One region of the Shewanella zhangzhouensis genome, then DNA from elsewhere that is predicted to be linked to it. Evidence: predicted binding sites of a transcription regulator. Region 1 holds the regulator's gene; the other holds the start of a gene.
What was found. Region 1 encodes sigma-54, which starts transcription at its own class of promoters, with help from an activator protein. Its sites were predicted from a motif close to GTTGGCACGNNNNTNGNNT; they were not measured.
Positions count from the first base shown of each region.

Region 2: fliE (flagellar hook-basal body complex protein FliE) is a predicted target of sigma-54. The motif match lies at 1,522-1,540, and genes of this name have one in related genera.

Region 1 is NZ_CP080414.1:3,837,632-3,841,112, reverse strand. It holds gene rapZ (RNase adapter RapZ) at 1-425, opposite strand, end outside; gene ptsN (PTS IIA-like nitrogen regulatory protein PtsN) at 422-865, opposite strand; gene hpf (ribosome hibernation promoting factor) at 868-1,155, opposite strand; gene K0H63_RS16925 (RNA polymerase factor sigma-54) at 1,186-2,667, opposite strand; gene lptB (LPS export ABC transporter ATP-binding protein) at 2,779-3,481, opposite strand, start outside.
Region 2 is NZ_CP080414.1:2,925,636-2,929,116, forward strand. It holds gene fliF (flagellar basal-body MS-ring/collar protein FliF) at 1-1,096, opposite strand, end outside; gene fliE (flagellar hook-basal body complex protein FliE) at 1,133-1,468, opposite strand; gene K0H63_RS12810 (sigma-54-dependent transcriptional regulator) at 1,592-2,932, opposite strand; gene K0H63_RS12815 (sensor histidine kinase) at 2,925-3,481, opposite strand, start outside.

The DNA.
Region 1 (3,481 bases):
TAAACATTCAGATTGGAGGTGTCCATGAAATGGTCGACCATGTTGGAGATAGGGGCCAACATTTTGCCTTCGAGCTTGATGGCTTCCTGCAAAGAGACCTTGCTGCGGGACAGGGGGTGCAAACGGCGGGTTTCGCTGTAGCGTTTCAGCAGTACCTTGTCGCTGGAGTTGAGGAAAAAGCTGGTGAGCTCTACGCCTTCCGGGAGCCTTGCCAGCTCTTTTTCGAGGGCCTTTTCCTGCTCCGGCATATTGCGGATATCGATGCTGATGGCGACCTTGTCGTTATTGCCCTTGAGCTGGGCAAGCAAGGGCCCAATCAGCTGCAATGGCAAATTATCGACGCAGTAGTAGCCCAAGTCTTCCAGGACCCTGAGGGCTACCGACTTTCCGGAGCCAGAGCGCCCGGAGACTATAACGAGTTTCATCCGATGATTACCTGGTAAAGTTCCTTTTCATCGTGGCTCTTGCGCAGCTGTTTGAGGATCTGCTTGTCATTCAGCTTTTCGGCCATGGCGGCCAGGGTGCTGAGATGTTGCTGACACTGGTCCGATGGCACCAGCAAGGCAAACAGAATGTCCACCGGCTGCTTATCAATGGCGTCATAACCTATGGCTTCTTCACACTTGATAAGCACAGCTAAAGGCTTATCGATAGTGCCAATGCGGCCATGGGGAATGGCAATACCATTGCCAATACCGGTGCTGCCCATTTTTTCACGGGCCAGCAGGCTTTCGAATATCTCTTGAGACGAGAGGGAGGGATTCTGGGCAGCAGCGAGATCGCTAATCAGCTCCAGCACCTTTTTCTTGCTGCCCGGAGTGGCACAGCTAGTGCACTCCGGCGCCAGGATGGTACTTAGTTCCATCGTTAATGTTTGGTCAGTTTCTCTTTGTGTTTAATAACCTGACGGTCCAATTTATCAATTAGGGCGTCAATGGCGGCGTACATGTCTTCATGTTCTGAAGTGGCGAATACCTCGCCACCGTTGAGGTGAAGCTTGGCTTCTGCGATTTGCTGCAATTTCTGAACATTGAGAACAACGTGGACATTATTGATCTGTTCGAAATGGCGTTCAAGCTTGGAGAACTTGCTCTCTACGTAGTTACGCAGTGAATCAGTGATTTCGATATGATGCCCAGTCAGATTGATTTGCATAGACACTTTCCTCCAAAGACCTTGGGTGGGTTATAAACTCTTACGTTGGTTCGACGGTGGGATCAGCATCGCTTCTCGGTATTTGGCGATGGTGCGTCTAGCAACGTTGATTCCTTGTTCTGCCAGAAGTTCCGCCATTTTGCTGTCGCTCAATGGTTTCTTCTGATTTTCTGCCGCCACCAGTTTCTTGATAAAGGCGCGGATGGCAGTAGATGAGCATTCTCCGCCATCTTCGGTCCCGACGTGGCTGGAGAAAAAATACTTGAGTTCAAAGATACCCCTTGGGGTATGCATGTACTTTTGAGTGGTGACCCGTGAGATGGTGGATTCGTGCATCTCTACCGCTTCGGCGATATCGTTGAGCACCATGGGTTTCATGGCCTCTTCACCATACTCAAAAAAGCCCTGCTGGAACTGCACTATGCAATTGGCGACTTTCAGCAAGGTGTCGTTGCGGCTTTCCAGGCTCTTGATAAACCACTTGGCCTCTTGCAAATGCCCGCGGATAAACTGGCTGTCAGCCTGGTTGCGACTGGTGCGTGCCATGGCGGCATATTGCTGGTTCACACTCAGTTTAGGCATACAATCGGGATTAAGCTCTACAACCCAACGGCCATTTTTTTTACTGACCGAGACATCCGGAATGACATACTCATCCTTGGTGCTGGTCACAGACTCACCGGGACGGGGGTTCAGCCCCTGAATGAGGATGATTGCATCCCTGAGTTCTTCTTCCTTGAGGCGGGTTTTACGCATCAGGGTACGGAAGTCGCGGTTGGCAATCAGATCCAAATGGTCACGGATAAGCAGCTTGGCGTTGTCCAGATGGGGGGTATCCGCCGGGAACTGACCAAGTTGAATGAGCAGGCACTCTGCCAAATCACGGGCAGCTACCCCGATGGGGTCGAAGTGTTGAATGCGTTTGAGCACGGCCTCAACTTCGTCAAGCTCGACTTCTTCATCGCCCACGGCCTCGAGAATTTCTTCAAGACTTTGGGTTAAGTAACCCTTTTCGTCAATGGCATCTATGATGGCAGTGGCAATGGCCAGATCGGTATCGGAAAAAGGGGTGAGATTTTTTTGCCACTCGAGATGTTCGTACAGGCCTTCACTGGTTTCGCCCTGAAACGGCATATCATCTTCGCCACGGATCCCGGGACCGGAAACGGGGGCGGCCGTAAAGACTTCATCCCAGGTGGTATCCATTGGCAGCTCGTCCGGCATGGACTGCTGACTGATAGCGTCTGAAGTTTCCAGCGAAGCACTGTCACTGGTGTCGTTTGAGACGGACTCCTGGCTGAACTGGTCGTCAAATTCTTTATCGCCGCCGTCGGCATCAAACTGATCGCTGCCCAGTTCGTCGTCCAGCTCCAACAGGGGGTTGGCGTCGAGGGCTTGCTGAATTTCCTGTTGCAGTTCAAGCGAAGAGAGTTGAAGCAGACGAATGGCCTGCTGCAACTGTGGCGTCATTGTGAGTTGTTGTCCCAGTTTTAGCTGGAGCGACGCTTTCATTGTACTGCGAATCCTTCACTAAATTATTCAGGTAGAAAGCTTTTCTATCAGGTTATCCGGTGATTTACCACCCTGATTATCCGGATATGAGAAGGGGGCTTTGTTAATTAACTATAGCCTGAATTGCTCACCCAAGTACACTGCACGCACCTGCTGATTGTCGAGGATTTCGGCAGGGGTGCCTTCGGCAATCAAATCGCCATGGCTGACGATATAGGCTTTTTCGCACACATCGAGGGTTTCCCTCACATTGTGGTCGGTGATAAGCACTCCGAGGCCACGATTCTTGAGTTGCTCGATAATCTTTTTGATATCGATAACGGAAATCGGGTCGACCCCGGCGAAGGGCTCATCCAGCAGGATAAATCTGGGGTTGGCGGCAAGTGCCCGGGCAATCTCGACCCGGCGACGTTCACCCCCTGACAGTGACATGCCCAGATTGTCACGGATGTGGGTGATGTGGAACTCTTCCAGCAGCTGCTCCAGCGACTCTTCACGCTCATCGGCGTTCAGCTCTTTGCGCATCTGCAGCACAGCCATGATGTTATCGCGCACCGACAGCTTGCGGAAGATGCTGGCTTCCTGTGGCAGGTAGCCAATGCCTTTGCGTGCGCGCAGGTGCATGGGATCCAGCGTCAGGTCATCATCGTTGATGTGTATGCTGCCCTTGTCGCTCTGTACCAGGCCTACCACCATGTAAAAAGTGGTGGTTTTACCGGCCCCATTGGGGCCCAGCAAGCCGACAACCTGGCCGGTATTTACGGTGAGGCTGACGTTTTTGACAACCTGGCGGTTTTTGTAACTCTTGGCGAGA
Region 2 (3,481 bases), 910 kb from region 1:
CGCCAACCTGTTGACGGGTATGGCTGACGGTGGTGTCGAGCTCGTAGTTACGGGTTGCCTCACGATGTGAGTTGCCACTTGCCTGGGCCTTGTCCTGCGCTTCCTGCAGGGTTTGAGGAATGTTTGACTCCATCGGCGGCTGATTCGACAGCGCACCGGGGATACCCATGTTGGCTTCACCGTTGGTTTGGGTTTCCAGGGTCATTTCGCTGCGCACCGCTGGCAGATCAGGGTTGAAACGCTTGGACGTTTGTTCCACGGCAGTAAAGTCCATGGTCACATCCACCTGGGAGGTGTAATTTTCCGGCCCCAAAATGGGCATCAGTATGGCATCAACCTTGGCGCGGTATTCGGCTTCTTTTTGTTTGACGAGCTCGAGCTCACGGCGGGCACGGGCAGAAGCCCCATCCTGACTGCCGGAGTTCAGCAAACGACCGTTGGAGTCGGTTACCGTCACCCGGGTAGGCTCGAGCCCCTGTACGGCGGACGCCACTATGTCAACTATGGCATCCACTTCTTCCTGCCCGAGACCGCCACGACGACTGGTGACCACCACAGTGGCACTGGCCTTGGACTGGTTACGGGCAAACACGTTTTCTTTGGGCAGTGCCAGAATCACCTTGGCGCGGCTGACGCTTTTCAGCTCTTCGATAGTACGGGCGAGATTTTGCTCCTGGCTGTGTTTGAGTCTGGCCTGCTCCAGACGTTGACTCACGCCAAAGCCCATGTCCTGACTCAGAAAATCCTGATTGGTGGTACTTGCAGCATCCACACCGTTACGACTCAGCAGCAGCCGAATGTCCTGATACTTGTCTTCGGGGACCCGCAGCACATCAAAATCCACCTGATAGGGGATTTTGTTTTTGTCGAGCACATCCAGCACCTGGATCATTTCCTGGGCTTCAAACTTACCCAATGGACGGTATTCGGGTTCCTGTGCCCACATCATCACAAACACCGCCAATGCCAAACAGATGGCAAGGGCCAGGATCATAGTGACCTGTCTAAGCATGTCGGCGCCACCGAGGTTACCCAGCACCCCGGATTTATTTTCCTGCTGTACACCGCTCATGCCGCTGTCGGTGCTGACAATCATATCTGTGCTCACGTTCAGTATCCTTCAGTGGCCGCCTTAAACGGGCATGCTCATGATTTCTTTGTAGGCTTCGACGAGCTTGTTGCGCACCTGCACTGTCGCCTCAAAGGCGACACTGGCCTTTTCGCGGGCGATCACAGTATCAGACAGGGTCACGCGGGTATCGCCCATGTCCAGTCTGGTTGCCAGACTTGAAGAGCTTTGCTGCAGCTCGTTCACATGGCCTACTGCGTTGGCGAGCAAACTGGCAAAGTCAGCTCCGCTGGTGTTACCAACCTGACGAAGCGGCTGAGGCTCAATGCCCATGGAAGGATTGAGTTCGCCCTGGAGTTTCTGCATTTCCTGCATGAATGAAGATGGACCTATTTGCATATGCTGCTCCCTTCGCCATGAAATTGACGGGATAAATCGCTGATATCGGGGTACTGCAAAAGGCTTGCCAATAAACTAAAAAAGCAGGCTAAGCCTGCTTTTTGTGATGTTTTTGCCCAAATATCAGGCAGGTAACTGAATACCCATTTCCCGCATTCGGGCCATCTTGTACCTCAGGGTTCTGGCACTGATCCCAAGCCGCTCAGCCACCAATTTACGGCTGCCGCGACACTGGCTCAGAGTTTCAAGGATAATCACATGCTCCTGTGCCTTGAGCTCATCCCCCAGCCCTTCGGGCTCGGCCTTGATAGCTGTCTCTTCGTGGGTGATTTGGTTAACATCCATGGCATCAATAATGATGTCCTGCACACCAATCTTAACGCCGGCGGACAGTATTAATGCCCGCTGCACCACGTTATCGAGTTCTCTGACATTCCCCGGCCAGCGATGTGCCAGCAATCTGCGACAGGCTGCTTCGTCAAATTCGGGAACTTCAGTGCCCAAACGCTCTGCATGGCGTGCCAGCAAATGCCGTGCAAGTGGCAGGATATCTTTGGGGCGCTGATTCAGTGCCGGCCAGGTCAATGGGAATACGTTGATACGGTAATAGAGATCCTCACGGAAATCGCCCCGCTCTGCCATGGCTTTGAGCTCACGGTTGGAGGTGGCAAGTACACGCACATCCAGCTTGATTGTTTTACGGCCACCGAGACGCTCAACTTCCCGCTCCTGCAATACCCGCAGCAACTTGGCCTGCAATCCCAGATCCATTTCGGAGATTTCATCCAGCAGCAGGGTGCCCCCCTGGGCCTGCTCGAATTTTCCGGGGCAGGCCTGATAGGCACCGGTAAAGGCGCCTTTTTCGTAACCAAACAGCGTGGCTTCGAGCATGTTTTCGGGAATAGCAGCGCAGTTGATGGCCACAAAGGGACCGTCTGAGCGCAAACTTTGTTTATGGATATAGCGGGCAAGCACTTCCTTACCCGAACCTGAGGGCCCCAGGATCATCACAGAAGCCTCGGATTTTGCGACCCGTCCGGCGAGAGCCATCAGCGCCTGACTTCGCTCGTCGGCCACCACAGGTGCGCCGGTATCGGCTTGTGCAGGCATGTATCGACTGACCTGATTAAGCAGCACTTCGGGTGAAAACGGCTTGGCGAGATAATCCACCGCACCGAGTTTGATGGAACTCACGGCGCTGTCTATGGTGGCAAAGGCCGTCATCAGCAATAACGGAACCTTGGGATGATGCTGCCGCAAGTAGGCCAAGAGCCCCATGCCACCTATGCCTTCCATCTGCACATCGCTGATGACCATATCAAAACGTGATTCCTTCAACGCAAGAATGGCTTCTTCGGCGCTGGGAAGCGCCACACAGTCAAACTGCGCCAGCATCAGGGTGTCAAGCAGCGCCTCACGCAGAGATGCATCGTCCTCGACAAGTAGCAATCTGCCTTCAGGCATGGCTAACCTCCTTTACTGAATCTTCTGAAATCACGGGGAATTTAAGCATCACACTGCAGCCTCGATTGGCAGCGCATTGCATTTTCAGCTCACCACCATGGTTACGCACCACTGTCTGTACCACGGCTAAGCCAAGGCCTGTGCCCTGTGCCTTGGTCGTAAAAAAGGGTTCCATCACCTGCTGCTCACTGCCGGATTCCAATCCTTTACCATCATCCACTACCGCAAGCACCAGACGTCCGTCCTGTATGCTGCCATGGAGCAGTATGTGGCGGGCGCCTGCTTCAAGGCTGTTCATCAAAAGATTATTAATGGCTGAGCTCAGTGCACTCTGGGAGGCCGCCATCATGGCGCCAAAGGATTCATCCTGAAACCGCACTGCACAGCCTTTATCGGTGGCGATGGGCTCACAGGTTGCCAGCACCGGGGCAATGATGTCTGCCAACGGCATGGGAGACATGGGCGCTTCCACTTTGCCCCTTGCCATCAACAGCATGTCGTTGACCTGTCGCTCCAGCTCATTCAGCCTGTCCACCAACTTTTGTTGGA